DNA from 3 places in the Halomonas sp. GD1P12 genome. Region 1 is predicted to be linked to each of the others. Evidence: predicted binding sites of a transcription regulator. Region 1 holds the regulator's gene; each other region holds the start of a gene.

Region 1 (5,324 bases):
AGCGTTTGAGCCGCTCGTGGCGTCGAGGCTAAAGTGAAGGCCCAGCTCCCGGTGGCGCACTTGAACACCCCCGCGCGAGGCGAGCAGATCCTGCGCCAGCCGGTCGACCATGTAGACCGAGCGGTGCTGGCCGCCGGTGCAGCCAATCGCAACGGTCATGTAGCTACGCTGGCTATTCTGGTAGGCGGGCAGCCACTTCTCGAGCCAATCGAGAATGTCCTGGCGCATATCACCGACCACCGGGTAGCTCTCCAGAAAACCGACGATCGCGTCGTCACGACCGGTGTGGGGGCGTAGCGTCGGGTCCCAGTAGGGGTTGGGCAGGCAGCGAATGTCGAAGACGATATCGGCGTCCAGCGGCACGCCACGCTTGTAGCCGAAGGACTCGAGCGTGAGCGTAAGCTGGCTTTGGCGCTGGTGCCCCAGCTGGTCGGTGATGCGTCGGCGCAGATCGTGCACCGTGAGCCGCGAAGTGTCGATCATCAGATCCGCCAGCTCGCGAATGCCGAATAGCGTCTGCTCCTCCTGGGAAATCGCCTCTTCCAGCGTCATGTCGCTGTCGCGGGTGAGCGGATGGCGCCGACGAGTGGCGGAGTAGCGCTCGAGCAGCGTGCGCGCGTCGGTGGTCAGATAAATGACCTGAACGCGGGTGCTGCCGTTTTTGATGTCCTGGAGCAGCGCAGGGAAGCGTTCGAGCGCGGTGGGCAGATTGCGTGCATCGATGCTCACCGCCAGGTGCGTGCGCTCACCGTGCTGGCCAAGCTCTTCGACCAGCGAGCCCAAAAGCATTGCCGGCAGGTTGTCGATGGCGTAGTAGCCCAAATCTTCCAGCGCCTGAAGCGCAATGGACTTCCCCGACCCGGAGCGGCCGCTGATGATCACAAGTTGCATCGTGTCTCTCTTCGGTCAGTGAGCGCTCTTATCGGCACACGCCTGTACGTAAGCGCGATTGCGATTGAAGGGCCGGGAAAAGCGAAGGTGGTGGGCTTACCCCTGCGCCTGCTCGCGAATGCGGGCGGTGACCAGCTCTAAAAGCTCGCGCTGGCTTTCACACTTTCGAAACTGCGCGCGGGTCGTGGCGTCGTTCATGATGGTGGCGACCTGGCCCAAAAGCGCCAGATGCGTGTCGTCCGCCTCTTCCGGTACCAGCAGCACGAACACCAGATCCACCGGATCGCCATCGATGGCGTCGAAGTCGACGGGTTCGGCGAGCTTTAGAAAGCCGGCGATCGGCGCGCTGCAGTGCGGACTTCGGGCGTGGGGAATCGCGACCCCATTGCCGATGCCGGTACTGCCAAGGCGCTCACGACCGACCAGCCGGCTGAAGACTTCCTGACTATCCAGGCTCGGTGTGTTTTGAGCGATGAACGTGCTGAAGAACTCCAGCACCCGTTTTTTGCTGCCCCCGGGGACGTCGAACAGCACGCGCTCCGGGGGGAGTATGGTTTCCAGGGTCATCGAATTAACGCACGCCAGCGCCCTGGGCGCGGGCCTGTGCTTTTTCCTTGTGTTTTACCAGTTGGCGGTCGAGCTTGTCGGCCAGGGCGTCGATGGCGGCATACATATCGTTGTCCTCGGCTTCGGCGTGTACGTCGGCGCCCGAAGCATGCAGCGTGCAGGCGGCCTGCTGACGCTCCTTTTCGATCGACAGCGTCACCTGCACGGTGGTGATGTTGTCGTAGTGGCGTTCGATACGCTCGAGTTTCTCGTTGACGTAGTCACGCAGGGCGTCTGTCAGTTCCAGGTGATGACCGGTAATGTTCACTTGCATCGACGTACTCCTAATCCAGGACTGTCCTTCGATTGTAACCCTTTTTCCGCCATTGCAAAGCCCTGCCGGCAAGTTTCCCGTTTAACGTAAACGGCGCCGCTCACTGGAGGAGGGAATGCCCATCGCTTCGCGGTATTTGGCCACGGTGCGCCTGGCCACGTTGATGCCGTTGGCCTCGAGTAGCGTGACCAAATGGCTGTCCGATAGCGGCTTGCCTGGCGTTTCGTCTTGAATCAGTTTTTTGAGCCGGGCGCGGATCGCGGTGCTGGAGTGGCTGTCGCCGCCGTCCTGACCGCTCACCTGGCTCGAGAAAAAGTACTTGAGCTCGAATACGCCGCGGGGCGTGTGAATATATTTTTGCGTCGTGACCCGCGAGATCGTCGACTCGTGCATCTCCACCGCTTCGGCGATGTCGGCGAGAATCAACGGTTTCATCGCTTCTTCGCCGCGCTCCAGAAAACCGATCTGGCGAGCGATGATTTCGCGGCCAACGCGCAAAAGGGTGTCGTTTCGACTCGACAGGCTCTTGATCAGCCAGCGCGCCTCCTGCAGGTGTTCTTTCAAGAACTGATTGTCCTGGCTCTTGTCGGCGCGCTTGATGAGGCTGGCGTAGTCCGGCTGAACGCGAAGCTTGGGCAGCGCCTCCGGATTGAGCTCGAGATGCCAGCCTTCCTGGTCGTGACGGACCACCAGGTCCGGGGTGATGTAGCTTTGGTTGGTGGCACCAAAGGCGCTGCCCGGGCGCGGGTCGAGGCTTCGAATCAGCCGAACCACATCGTCGAGCTGCTCGTCATCGAGGCTGAGGCGGCGTTTCAACAGGCGCAGGTCGTTTTTGCCCAGCGCTTCCAGAAACTGACGCACCAGGCGCCGGGCCTGCATCAGCAGCGGAGTATCGTCGGCAAGCGCTGCCAGCTGTAGCAGCAGACACTCGCGCAGATCGCGGGCGAACACGCCGGTGGGCTCGAACTGCTGCACGCGCAGCAGCACGTTTTCCACCTCCCGCTGGCTCAGGCCGTCCAGGCCCTGGGCCTTAAGGCCTTCGCGAATGTCGTTAAGCGGCTGGGTCAGGTAGCCGTTGGCATCCAGCGCATCGATCAGGCTTTCGGCAATGGCATGGTCTCGTGGGCTGGTATCCGTCATCGCCAACTGCCACAACAGATGCCCCTGAAGGCTTTGGCCAGTGGCCTGGCGCTCGAAATCCGGGCCTTCGCCGCTGCCACCGGCGGCCATGTCCTGGTAGGTGTCGGACCATTCGCTGTCGGTGGCAAGCTCCTGGGGGATGCTCTCTTCCCACTCGGTTTCTGGCGTCTCCTGGGTTGTCTCTTCGCCGAATTCGTCTTCCTGCTCTAAAAGCGGGTTGGCGTCGAGCGCCTGCTGGATCTCCTGGCGCAGGTCCAACGTCGAGAGCTGCAGCAGGGCGATAGCCTGCTGCAGCTGCGGTGTCATGGTCAGCTGCGTACCGACGCGCAGCTGTAGAGAAGCTTTCATGACCATCGAAGAACCACTCGTTACTCGTAAAGCTCCACACTAGAGCGAGACGGGGTTCGACGCAAGTGCAATAAATATGCCACTACCCGGAACTTTATGGTTGTCACCGGGTTAGAGGCGAAAATCTGCGCCCAGATAGACCTCGCGCACCTTTTGATCGCCAAGAATGGCGTCGGCGTCGCCGCTTGCGATGATATGGCCGTCGCCGACGATATAGGCGATGTCGCAGATATCCAGCGTCTCACGGACGTTGTGGTCGGTGATCAACACGCCGATATGGCGCGCCTTGAGCGCAAGGATGATCGACTTGATCTCGCCGACGGAAATTGGATCCACCCCGGCGAAGGGTTCGTCGAGCAGGATGAAGGCCGGGTCAGTGGCCAGCGACCGGGCGATTTCCACGCGGCGGCGCTCGCCACCGGAGAGGCTCATCCCCAGGTTGTCGCGAATGTGGGTGATGTGAAAATCTTCCAGCAGCTGCTCCAGGCGCGCCTGGCGGGCAGGGCGGTCCAGCTCCTTGCGCGTCTCCAGAATGGCCATGATGTTGTCGGCCACCGAGAGCTTTCTAAAGATCGATGCCTCCTGGGGCAGATAGCCGATGCCGGCGATGGCGCGTTCGTGCATCGGTGCCCGGGTCAAATCCAGCTCGTCGATACCTACGCTTCCGGCATCCGCCTTGACCAGCCCCACGATCATGTAAAACGAGGTCGTCTTGCCCGCCCCGTTAGGGCCAAGCAGGCCCACGACGCTGCCCTGGGTGATCTCCAGATTGATATCCTTGACCACCCGGCGGCGCTTGTAGCTTTTGGCCAGGTGGCGGGCGTGAAGCGTCTTGATCGCTTCAGGTTGGGTGCTCGACACGATGACTCTCCTATTGCGCGGGCTGCAGCGTCATGCGAATGCGCTGGTTGTCGCCACCGCTGACGTCGGAGCGCGCCTGAACCACTTCGCGGTCGATAAAATACTCCAGCCGCCCGCCACGAAAGCGGTCGCTGCGCTGGGTGAGCTCGGCCTGATCGATCAGCTCGACCCGGCGCTCGCTGACGTGGTAAACGATGCGTCGCGCCCAGCCCTCCATGGGCGCCGGCTCATTTTCGAGCTGGTTGCGAAGATAGGCGCGCTCGCCGGTGGCGGTCGCCTGGGAGAGCTCGCCGGCATCGTTGCGCGTGATTTCGACGCGGTCGCCGCGAATCTGCATCTCGCCCTGGCGAATGTTGACGTTGCCGGAATAGACCGCGGTGCCCGCACGCTGGTCGAGGTCGAGCCGGTCGGCTTCCACTTCGACGGGCGCCTGGCTGGTTTGCGCCTGGGCGGTCAGCGGCAGCGCCAGGCTCAGCAGTGCGATTCGTAAATAAGCGTGCATAACTACTCCTGCAAGGTGGAATCCGAAACGGTAGGGTCCTGGGGTGTCGGGTCGGCGGCTTGTCGCGCTTGAACCGGCGGATGCGTGCCGCGCACGTTGTCGCTCATGCGTACCTGGCTTTCATCGAGCCAGACGTCCATGCGCTCGGCACTCATACGTTGGGGCGGCTGCTGCAAAAGTGCGGGCGCCTCGGTATAGGCGTGGCGCTCGAGACCCTCGTAGTGTAGGCGCTCGGTATCGAGCTGCCAGCCCTCGTCCGGGGCGAGCAGCCGGGCGTTGCCTTCCAGGATCAGCGTCTGGCGCTCGTTTTGCAGCGTGCCATGATCGGCGCTGGCAAGCCATTGACGCTGCTCACTGTCGTAAAGCGTTGCCCGCGGCGCCTCGATTTCGGTCAGCGCGCGCTGGGGCGTATGCACCAGCCGCGGCGTATCGAGGCGCTGAGAGACCCCGCCGGTGTCGTTGAAAAGCGTAAGCCCTGCATTCTCGAGCACGTGGCCGGGCTCTTCGCGCTGTACGTCCGGGTCGACCGCGACCGTCGCCGGGCCGCCCGGGTCCAGCCACACAAGCCAGGCGCCCAGGGCGATGACCAGGGCGGGAAGCCAAAGGCGTTTTTTGATCCGTCTTGCCGTCGAGCCCGGCATCGTGTCACCTCGGGGTCGGTTCAAGGGCGGCTTTCGTCGAGGAGAGCCGTTGAGTCTTGCG
Region 2 (5,324 bases), 1.3 Mb from region 1:
CTGGACCGACGCCATGGATACGATCTACGAGAGCGAAGAGTGGCAAAGCGTCATGTCGCAAAACGGCCTGATGCCGTTTCACATGACCGCCGGCGAGTTCGAGGATTTCGTGCTCAATCAGATCGATGAAATCGAACAAATTTCCCAGGACATCGGGCTGATTCAGTAATGACCTTCAACGACCGCATCTTCGGGATCCTGCTTATCGTCCTGGCCGTCGCGTACGGCTGGGCCGCCTCGCAGTTTCCCGTACCGTTTGGTGGCGGCGAGGCGGTGGGGCCGGACACGTTCCCCAAGCTTTTGGCCGTGGTATTGGCGATCTCCAGTCTCTACCTGATCGTGCGCCCCGACCCGGATAACGCCTGGCCCTGGAGTCGCACCGGCGTCGAGCTGATCGTCGCCGTGGTGGTGCTGATTCTCTACGCGATGCTCTTGCAGCCGCTGGGCTTCATCATCAGCACGACGCTTGCCGTGGGCACGCTTTGCTGGCGCATGGGCGCACCGCCCGTGAAAGCTTACGTGACCGGGGCTGTGGCCGGGGTGATCGTCTACTTCCTGTTCAGCTACGGGCTGGATCTTGCCCTGCCGCTGGGGCTGCTCTCCTTTCTGGAGGTGAACTGATGGAAACCCTTGGCTTTTTGATGGACGGGTTCGGGGTGGCGCTACAGCCCCACAACCTGATGTTCGCCTTGCTGGGCGCTTTTTTGGGCACCCTGATCGGCGCGCTTCCGGGGCTGGGCCCGGCCAACGGCGTCGCCATTTTGATTCCGCTGGCCTTCAGTCTGGGGTTGGCGCCGGAAACCGCGCTGATCATGCTGACCTCGGTTTACGCCGGGGCGATGTACGGCGGGCGTATCTCGTCGATACTGCTCAACATTCCCGGCGACGAGCCGGCCATGATGACCTGCCTGGACGGCTATCCCATGGCCCAGAAGGGCAAGGCCGCCGAGGCGCTGGCGATCTCTGCCATCGCTTCCTTCATCGGCAGCCTGGTGGCGACCGTGGGCTTGATTCTGCTGGCGCCGCTTTTGGCCAACTTCGCGCTGACCTTCGGGCCGGCGGAGTACTTTGCGCTGTTCATGCTGGCGTTCGCAACGCTGGGCGGCATCACCGGCAAGAACCCGATCAAGACGGTGGTGGCGGCGTGCCTGGGGTTGATGATCGCGACTGTCGGGATCGATAACACCGGGGTGCAGCGCTATACCTTCGGTGTGCTCGAGCTGTTCGAGGGCGTCGACTTCATCATCGCCATCGTCGGCCTGTTCGCCATTTCCGAGCTTTTGTTCTTCATCGAGGAGCGCGCCGGCGGTGGCAAGGAGAACATGAAGGTCAACAAGCTCGCGCTAAGCTGGCGGGAGATCCGCGAGATTCTGCCCTCGAGCTTTCGCGGCGGGGTGCTGGGCTTCGTCGCCGGCGTGCTGCCGGGTGCCGGGGCGTCGCTTGGAAGTTTCATCAGCTACACGCTGGAAAAGAAAGCGGTTGGCAAGAAAGGCCGCTTCGGCGAAGGCGACCCGCGCGGCGTGGCCGCCCCGGAGGCAGGCAACAACGGCGCCTCGAGCGGCGCACTGGTGCCCATGCTGACCCTCGGTGTGCCCGGTAGCGGCACGACTGCGGTGCTGCTGGCGCTTTTGATTTCGCTGAACATCACCCCCGGCCCGCTCATGTTCACCCAGAACGCCGATATCGTTTGGGGCGTGATCGCGGCGCTGCTGATCGGTAACTTCCTGCTTTTGGTGCTCAACATTCCGCTGGTGGGCATCTTCGTGAAGCTTTTGTCGATTCCGCCGATGTACCTGCTGCCGGTGGTGACGATGGTCGCGTTCGTGGGGATCTACTCGATCAGCAACACGACGTTTGACCTTTACTTCATGGTGGCCTTCGGCGTGGGCGGCTATATCCTGCGCAAGCTGGAAATACCGCTGGTGCCGGTCATTCTGGGACTGCTGCTGGGCCCGGAAATGGAGAAGAACCTGCGCCACGCCATGGAAATTTCCGACGGCGACTGGATGATCTTGTGGGACAGCGGCTTGGCGATCGGCCTGTGGGTCTTCGCCGGGGTGGGGCTGATCCTGCCGTATCTGCTGGGCCCGCTGCTGCGCCGGCGTATGCATAAACCCATTGAAAAGGGCACGCCGGAGAGCGATTGATCCAGCTGCTCGCAAGGCTCTGAAAGCGGGGCGTCGACACCAGTCGGCGCCCCGCTTTTTTGTGGGGGCCGTGTTTTGAGCGCGAGCGCACGCTAATGGTGCGCGTGATCATAGTGGTGCAGCCTGTTTGCCCGCCGCTGCGAAAACGCCGCGCTCTTTTAGTGCGTAAGGGGTGCGTCCAATTTTAAATCGCGTGTTTAAGTTTATGATTAAAAATGCATAAGCGGTTAATGCTCCGAGGTGGCGCACTCCTTGCAGGGTCATTGAGCTAGTGGTCATCGGGCGGCTGTGCTCGATGGGGCTCAATAACAATCCCCGCGCAAGGGGTGCAAGGAGATTCACGTGGTCCATCCAACGCACAATTCGCTCTCCCGCCGTTTCGTCACCTCGCTTCTCGCCGCCGCCGTCATGGGCGCCGGCGCTCAGGCCGTTGCCCAGGAAAGCGACGACCCGATCAAGGTCGGTATCCTGCACTCGCTCTCCGGCACCATGGCGATCAGCGAGTCGACGCTGAAGGACACCGTCGAAATGCTCATCGAGCAGCAGAACGAGGCTGGTGGTCTGCTGGGCCGTCAGTTGGAAGCCGTGGTGGTCGACCCCGCTTCCAACTGGCCGCTGTTTGCCGAGCGCGCCCGCGAACTGCTGGCTCAGGAAGAGGTGGATGTCATCTTCGGCAACTGGACCTCGGTTTCCCGTAAAGCCGTGCTGCCGGTGGTCGAGGAGCTCAACGGCCTGCTGTTCTACCCGGTGCAGTACGAGGGTGAAGAGTCGTCCGAGAACGTCTTCTACACCGGGGCCGCGCCCAACCAGCAGGCGATTCCCGCCGTCGACTACCTGATCAACGAAGTCGGCATCGAGCGCTTCGCCTTGGTCGGCACCGACTACGTCTATCCGCGCACCACCAACCGCATCCTCGAGGCCTACCTGCAAGACGAGCACGGCGTGGCGGAAGAAGACATCATGGTCAACTACACGCCCTTTGGCCATTCGGACTGGCAGAACATCGTCTCCGAGATTCGCCGCTTCGGTGAAGAGGGCAAGCCCACCGCGGTGGTCTCGACCATCAACGGTGACGCCAACGTGCCGTTCTACCGCGAGCTCGCCAACCAGGGCATCGACGCCGCCGACATTCCGGTCATCGCCTTCTCGGTGGGCGAGCAGGAGCTTTCCGGTATCGACACCGGCCCGCTGGTCGGCCACCTGGCCGCCTGGAACTACTTCATGAGCGTGGATACCGACGAGAACTACGACTTCATCGACGCCTGGATCGATCACACCGGCGATGAGATGTCGGTGACCAACGACCCGATGGAAGCGCACTACATTGGCTTCAACATGTGGGCCGAAGCGGTGCGCAAGGCCGGCACCACAGATGTCGACGCGATCAAGGACGCCATCATCGGTGTTTCTGTGCCGAACCTCTCCGGCGGCTATGCGGCCATGATGCCCAACCACCACATCACCAAGCCGGTGCTGATCGGTGAAATTCAGGACAACGGCCAGTTCGACATCGTCTGGCAAACACCTTCTACCGTGGCCGGCGACGCCTGGTCCGACTATCTGCCGGGCTCCCGCGATCTGATCGCTGACTGGCGCAAGCCACTGGCGTGCGGCAACTTCAACGTCGTCAGCGGCTCTTGCGGTGGCAGCACCGCAGCGGAAGAAGCCGAAGCGGCGCTGGCCGAGTAACGCTCCCTTCACCCGGGCCGCCGTCGCGGCCCGGGGCACGCCACCTCCCACTGACACTCAAAGGAACAACCCATGAGGCGCTTCCTTTTCTGGTCGTTCGTCTGCTTGTTGCTGGCCGGTTTTCTGCCAGGTGCCGCAGCACAAACCAGCGCACAAGATAGTGACCCCGGCTATTCGCTGCTCGAAACCTTGGACGTTGACTCCTACCGCGATAAGGGCGAGGCGATCAACGAGATTTTGCAAAGCGATGACGAGCGCGCCCGCGGCTGGCTGCAGGCGCTGCTCGACGGCCGCCTGCAGCGCACCGATGACGGCCGCTTCGTCATCGTGCTGAACAATACCGGGCGCAGTTGGCCCGTCGAAGACGCGCTGAGCGGTGAGCCGCTGGGTGAGATGTCGCGCCGCGAGCTCGACCGTATCGGGATCAACAACGCGCTGCGCAATCAGCTTAGAAGCGCGATTGCCGTGGTGGATCTCTACTCGCCCAACGTCGAGCGCCGACGCACCTCCGCCGACCGCCTGCTGGGCGAGGTGGACGATGAGCTTTTCGAGACGCTGACCCCACTGATCGAGGAGGCCGAGGACGACTACGTGCGCCGGCGCCTGGCCCAGGCGGTGGCGATTTACCAAACCGAAAACGGGGAGATGGCAGGGGTCGAGGCGCTGGCCGGAAGCCTGCATCCGCGCGCCCGCGTGGCGCTGAACCGCGCCACCAATGCCGAGAACCCGGCGGTGGCGGACGCCGCCCGCTCAGCCCTTGCAAGCGTCGAGCAGAACTTGAAGATCAACCGCGGCGTCGAGACGCTCTACTTCGGCCTGAGCCTTGGCTCGGTGCTGGTGCTCTCCGCGATAGGACTTGCCATCACGTTCGGGGTGATGGGCGTGATCAACATGGCCCATGGCGAGCTGATGATGCTGGGCGCCTACACCACGTGGATGATGCAGCAGCTTCTGCCCGGCCAGCCCGGCCTTGCGCTGATGCTCTCGATACCCGCCGGCTTTCTGGTGGCCGCACTGGCCGGTATCGCCATCGAGCGTAGCGTCATTCAGTTTCTCAAGGGCCGCCCGCTGGAAACCCTGCTGGCCACTTTCGGCATCAGCCTGATCCTGCAGCAACTGGTACGCACGGTAATTTCGCCGCTCAACCGCACGGTGATCACCCCGGAGTGGATGAGCGGGTCGCTCGTCATCAATGACGCCCTGTCGCTGACGCTCAATCGCATGTTCGTACTTGGCTTTGCGCTGCTGGTTTTTGTCGGGCTGATGCTGATCATGCGCCGCACGCGCCTGGGGCTCGAGGTGCGCGCCGTGACGCAAAACCGCGCCATGGCGCGCTCGATGGGAATTCGCGCCACCCGGGTGGATATCCTGACCTTCGCACTCGGCTCCGGCGTTGCCGGGCTTGCCGGCGTTGCGCTTTCCCAGCTCACCAACGTGGGGCCAAACCTTGGCCAGAACTACATCATCGATTCGTTCATGGTGGTGGTA
Region 3 (5,324 bases), 1.9 Mb from region 1:
TTTTCGATGCATGAAAGCCGTAAGTTTTGCTTACCAAAGCGGGCATTGCTGGCTAAAGTTAGCCAAGGCAGCCTTTCAAATGAGGCGGCCATCGCCCGGCTCCATGCGCCTGCCGGTAAAGGCTTTTCGCACAACGACGATTTTTAACGACGGATACACACCAATGAAACGCTCTATTGCTTTGGGTCTTTCGCTGTTGATGACGCTTCTCATGGTAAGTGGCTGCAATACGTTTCAGGGAATGGGCCGCGATATCGAACAGGGAGGCAAGGTCGTTCAGGACGCGGCGGAGGATTAATGCTGACCCATGTCTATCTATCCCACGGGCTCGAAAGCGGGCCCGAGGCGCTGAAAGTACAGGCGCTCAAGCGCGTCGTGGAAGCCCGTGAGGATTGCGAGGCGGTCGTGATGGACTATCGCGACCAGCCAAGTCATCAGGCGCGCTTTACTCACCTGCTGGCGACGCTTGAAACCCGCGGCGACGACCCGGCTCACTGCATCATGGCCGGGTCGAGTCTGGGCGGTTTTTTGAGCGCCGCCGTCAGCCAGCGCCACCCGATACTCGGGTGCTTTTTATTGGCGCCGGCGCTCGGCATGCCGGACTACCCTGAAACCACGGTCACGCTTGGCGCCCGCCACACTCACATCATTCACGGCTGGCGTGACGACGTGGTGCCTTGTGAGCCTGTGATCGAGCACGCCCACCGCCAGCGGCTGTCGCTTCGCATGGTGGACGACGACCACCGCCTGCACGCGAGCCTTCCGCTGATTCTGCGCGATTTCGAGCAGTTTCTGGCGCTTTGCCAAACAGCGTAAGCCCTCACCTTACGTCACGTATCGGTCTGACGGCATGCCAAGCGGCTCGCCTCAAGCCTCGTCGGCCAGCGCCGGCAGCAGCGTTTTCAGCTTGCGGGTGAGCGTGTTGCGCCCCCATCCCAAAAGCTCGGCGGCCTCGCCCTTGCGCCCGCCGGTATGTTTGAGCGCGGTTTCGATCAGGATCCGCTCGAAATCCGGCACCGCCTCCTCCAGCAGGTGCGTATGGCCTTCGGCCAACGCGTGATCCGCCCAACCACGAAACGCGCTGCGCCAGTCGCCCTGCGCGCTGACTGACGAAGCGCCCACGGTGCGAAGTTCCGGCGGTAAATCCTCGATCAGAATTTCGCGGCCCGACGCCATGACCGTAAGCCACCGGCAGATATTTTCGAGCTGACGCACGTTGCCCGGCCAGTCCAGTTTGGTCAGGTGCGTTTCGGCATCAGAAGTGAGCACCTTGATGTCCGTGGCGAGCTCCTTGGCAGCCTCGGCGAGAAAGTGGCGCGTAAGCCTGGGGATGTCCTCGCGGCGCTCGGAAAGCCTGGGCAGGTGCACGCGAATGACGTTCAAGCGGTGAAACAGATCCTCGCGAAAACGCCCTTCGTCAACCAGCGACTCCAGGTTCTGGTGCGTCGCGGCGATGATGCGCACGTCCACCTTCACCGAGGTGTGCCCACCGACGCGGTAGAACTCGCCGTCGGCCAGCACGCGCAGAAGCCGCGTCTGGGTTTCCGCGGGCATGTCGCCGATCTCGTCGAGAAACAGCGTGCCGCCGTTGGCCTGCTCGAAGCGCCCCTGGCGCAGGGCGTTGGCGCCGGTAAAGGCACCCTTCTCGTGGCCGAACAGCTCGGATTCGATCAGGTCACGGGGAATGGCGGCCATGTTCAGCGCGATGAACGGCTTGCCGGCCCGAGGGCTGTGCTGGTGAAGCGCCTGGGCGACTCGCTCCTTGCCGGTGCCGGATTCGCCGTTGATCAAGACGGTGATATGCGAGTGCGACAGCCGGCCGATGGCGCGAAACACCTCCTGCATGGCGGGCGCTTCGCCGATGATCTCGGCGTTGAGCCCCTCCGGCACGCTCACCGGGCGCTGGCGCTCACGGGCGTGGGCCACGGCGCGGCGCACCAGCGCCAGCGCCTCGTCCACATCGAAAGGCTTGGGCAGGTACTCGAACGCCCCGCCCTGGTAGGAGGCCACGGCGCTGTCCAGATCCGAGTGGGCGGTCATGACGATGACCGGCAAATCCGGATGAGCTTCACGTACGCGCGACATCAAATCCAACCCGTCGATGCCCGGCATGCGGATATCGGTGACCAGCACGTCCGGCGGGTCGTTCAAAAGCCGCTCGAGGGCGGTGTCGGCGCGTTCGATACATTCCACGTCAAGGTCCGGCTGCGCCAGGGCGCGCTCCAGCACCCAGCGAATGGCGCGGTCATCGTCGACGATGATGACCCGTGAAACATCGGCGTGTGTCGTCTCAGTCATGACGCGTCTCCGGTAAGAGGATTAACCAGCGGAATTAAAAGACGAAACTCAGTCCGTCCCGGGTGTGAGTCGCATTCGATCAATCCGTGATGTTGATGCAGAATCGACTGAGCGATCGAGAGGCCCAGGCCGCTGCCTTCCGCGCGCCCGGAGACCATGGGGTAAAACAGCGTGGCGCGCAGGGCTTCCGGAATGCCGGGGCCGTTGTCGATCAGGCCTACCTCACTGACCAGCCGGTGGCGCTCCGCGCCCAGGGTGAACTGGCGCTTGGCGCGGGTGCGCAGCACCAGCTCCGGCGCCTCGACCTGGGCTTCGGTCATCGCCTGCACGGCGTTGCGCGCCACGTTCAGCACCGCCTGAATCATCTGCGACTCGTCGCCGGAGAGCTCTGGCAGGCTCGGGTCGTAGTCGCGGGTGATGGTCACCGTCGGGTGTTCGGCCAGCAGCAGCGCCCGCACCCGCTCCAGAATCTTGTGAATATTGACCGGGGCATGGCGAGTCATACGATTCGGGCCGAGCATCGAATCTACCAGGTCCTTCAGCCGGTCGACCTCTTCGACGATGATACGGGTGTACTCGCGCAGCGCCGGATCATCAAGATCGCGCTCCAATAGTTGGGCGGCGCCGCGAATACCGCCCAGCGGGTTTTTCACCTCGTGGGCCAGGCCCCGAGCCAGCACCTTGATGGTCTCCTGGCGGGTCGTCAGCGCCTCCTCGCGGGAGATCTGCATCAAACGGTCGCGGGGTTCGACTTCCAGCAGCAATTCATCCGCCGAGAGCGGCGTGACCGTGTAGTCCACCGTGAGCGGCTCGCCGTTGAGCGGCGTAATGCGCGCCTCGCGCTGGGTGTAGGGATGAAAGGCGTCGCGCGCCTTGGCCAACACGCTATCGACGCTTTCGCCGCAGCCCAAAAGGGTATCCAGGCTCATGCCCTTCACGCGGCTGATACTCACGGCCAACAGCGCTTCAGCGGCAGGGTTCATCCAGCCAACGCGCAGTTCACCATCCAGCAGCAGCACGGCGGTGGTGAGATGTTCGAGTAAACGCTGATACATGGCGTGTCCTGAGGGGCCTTGGGTAAGTCGCGTGGTGCTGCGAGGTTCAATCGTTGGGTCGCAAGCGCATGCACTGAAAGTGCAAAAAGCGCGCCAATCGCGCATCGATCGCGCCCCTGATGGATTAATCGCCTCAAGGCGGCGCAAAACGATGCGCCATTGCAACGCGGCGTAAAATTCACACGACGCCAATGCACTATTTTAGTGCACATCATCGCGGCGCGACGATGATACTCACCGCTTCGGTGCGGTGCTGAACCCGCCCCTGGCTGTCGAGCAGCTCGGCTTCCAGCCGATGCGCCCCCTGAGTGAGCCCGGTGAGCCAGAAGGCGTCGCTGTGTAGCGCCGATTGGCTGATCTCGCCGTTCACCAGCAGCCGAATCTGGTGATCCTCGCGCAGCGGCGGCTGAACGCGCACATCCACCGGCGTCATCGTGTCGTCGAGCCGCGTGTCGGGCGCCGGGCTTTCGATCGCGAACCGGTCATAGGGCATGAAGGGCTGACCGGGCCGCGCCTGGCTGCGTGACGGCGGAGGCGGCGGCGCGCCCTGCACGCTCGGCAGTGGCGCCAGCGTCACGGCCTCGCCACCGCTTTCCGGGTTGTCGGTGTAGGTCACCCGGCCGCTCTCATCGACCACACGGTACACCGTTTGCGCCTGGGCCGGGCTTTCTGCCAGCCACAGCGTCAGGCTCCCCGCCAGGACGCAAAGCATTGGCGCTTTGGCCCGGCGCGCCCACCGATCGAATGTCGCTTTCATGGCGATTCCCCCATAAAAAAACCCCGCCGAGGCGGGGTTTGGAGCCAATACACCTCGAAGGTGAGGTGGGCCGCTGCTTAGCAGCTGTAGTACATGTCGAACTCGATCGGGTGTGTGGCCATGCGCATGCGCGTGACTTCTTCCATCTTCAGCTCGATGTAGGCATCGATCATGTCGTCGGTGAACACGCCACCTTCGGTCAGGAACGCGCGGTCGGCGTCGAGCGCTTCCAGCGCCTGATCCAGGCTGTTGGCGACGGTCGGTACGGCCTTGCCCTCTTCCGGCGGCAGGTCGTACAGGTTCTTGTCCATCGCGTCGCCCGGGTGGATCTTGTTCTTGATGCCGTCGATACCGGCCATCAGCATCGCCGCGAACGCCAGGTACGGGTTGGCAGTCGGGTCGGGGAAGCGAGTTTCGACACGCTTGCCTTTCGGGCTCGCGGTGTACGGAATGCGGATGGAGGCAGAGCGGTTACGCGCACTGTAGGCGAGCATGACCGGCGCTTCGAAACCCGGTACCAGACGCTTGTAGGAGTTGGTCGACGCGTTGGTGAACGCGTTCAGGGCGCGAGCGTGCTTGATCACACCGCCGATGTAGTAAAGCGCCATTTCAGAAAGACCCGCGTACTCGTCGCCGGCGAACTGGTTTTCACCATCCTTCCAGAACGACTGGTGCACGTGCATGCCCGAACCGTTATCGCCCACCAGCGGCTTCGGCATGAAGGTGGCGGTCTTGCCGTAAGCGTGCGCCACGTTGTGGATCACGTACTTCATTTCCTGAACTTCGTCGGCCTTTTTCACCAGCGTGTTGAACTTCACGCCGATTTCGTTCTGGCCGGCGTTCGCTACTTCGTGGTGATGCACTTCGACGCTCTGGCCGATCGCTTCGAGGGTGTTACACATCGCGCCACGGATGTCGTGGAAGCTGTCGACCGGCGGCACCGGGAAGTAGCCGCCTTTCACGCGCGGGCGGTGGCCAAGGTTGCCGCCTTCGACGTCGCTGTCGGTCGCCCAAGCGCCCTCTTCAGAGCTGATCTTGAACATGGAACCCTGGATATCGGTTTTCCAGTGCACCTGATCGAAGATGAAGAACTCGGGCTCCGGGCCGAAGAAGGCGGTATCGCCAAGGCCAGTGGACTCGAGGTAGGCTTCAGCGCGCTTGGCGATGGAGCGCGGGTCGCGATCGTAGCCCTGCATGGTGGCCGGCTCGATGAT

The links. Region 1 encodes sigma-54, which starts transcription at its own class of promoters, with help from an activator protein. Its sites were predicted from a motif close to TGGCACNNNNNTTGCTNT; they were not measured.
Region 2: a site for sigma-54 is predicted at 2,389-2,406, ahead of urtA (urea ABC transporter substrate-binding protein). Genes of this name have one in related genera too.
Region 3: a site for sigma-54 is predicted at 3,432-3,449, ahead of glnL (nitrogen regulation protein NR(II)). Genes of this name have one in related genera too.

What each region holds. Positions count from the first base shown of each region.
Region 1 covers NZ_CP107007.1:2,123,682-2,129,005, reverse strand. The annotation lists gene rapZ (RNase adapter RapZ) at 1-891, opposite strand, end outside; gene OCT39_RS09965 (PTS sugar transporter subunit IIA) at 988-1,458, opposite strand; gene hpf (ribosome hibernation-promoting factor, HPF/YfiA family) at 1,463-1,771, opposite strand; gene OCT39_RS09955 (RNA polymerase factor sigma-54) at 1,853-3,265, opposite strand; gene lptB (LPS export ABC transporter ATP-binding protein) at 3,371-4,096, opposite strand; gene lptA (lipopolysaccharide transport periplasmic protein LptA) at 4,131-4,622, opposite strand; gene lptC (LPS export ABC transporter periplasmic protein LptC) at 4,625-5,263, opposite strand.
Region 2 covers NZ_CP107007.1:3,469,474-3,474,797, reverse strand. The annotation lists gene OCT39_RS15995 (Bug family tripartite tricarboxylate transporter substrate binding protein) at 1-169, shown strand, start outside; gene OCT39_RS15990 (tripartite tricarboxylate transporter TctB family protein) at 169-621, shown strand; gene OCT39_RS15985 (tripartite tricarboxylate transporter permease) at 621-2,147, shown strand; gene urtA (urea ABC transporter substrate-binding protein) at 2,556-3,836, shown strand; gene urtB (urea ABC transporter permease subunit UrtB) at 3,909-5,324, shown strand, end outside.
Region 3 covers NZ_CP107007.1:218,640-223,963, reverse strand. The annotation lists gene OCT39_RS01110 (entericidin A/B family lipoprotein) at 164-298, shown strand; gene OCT39_RS01105 (YqiA/YcfP family alpha/beta fold hydrolase) at 301-816, shown strand; gene ntrC (nitrogen regulation protein NR(I)) at 868-2,298, opposite strand; gene glnL (nitrogen regulation protein NR(II)) at 2,295-3,353, opposite strand; gene OCT39_RS01090 (DUF4124 domain-containing protein) at 3,565-4,110, opposite strand; gene glnA (glutamate--ammonia ligase) at 4,188-5,324, opposite strand, start outside.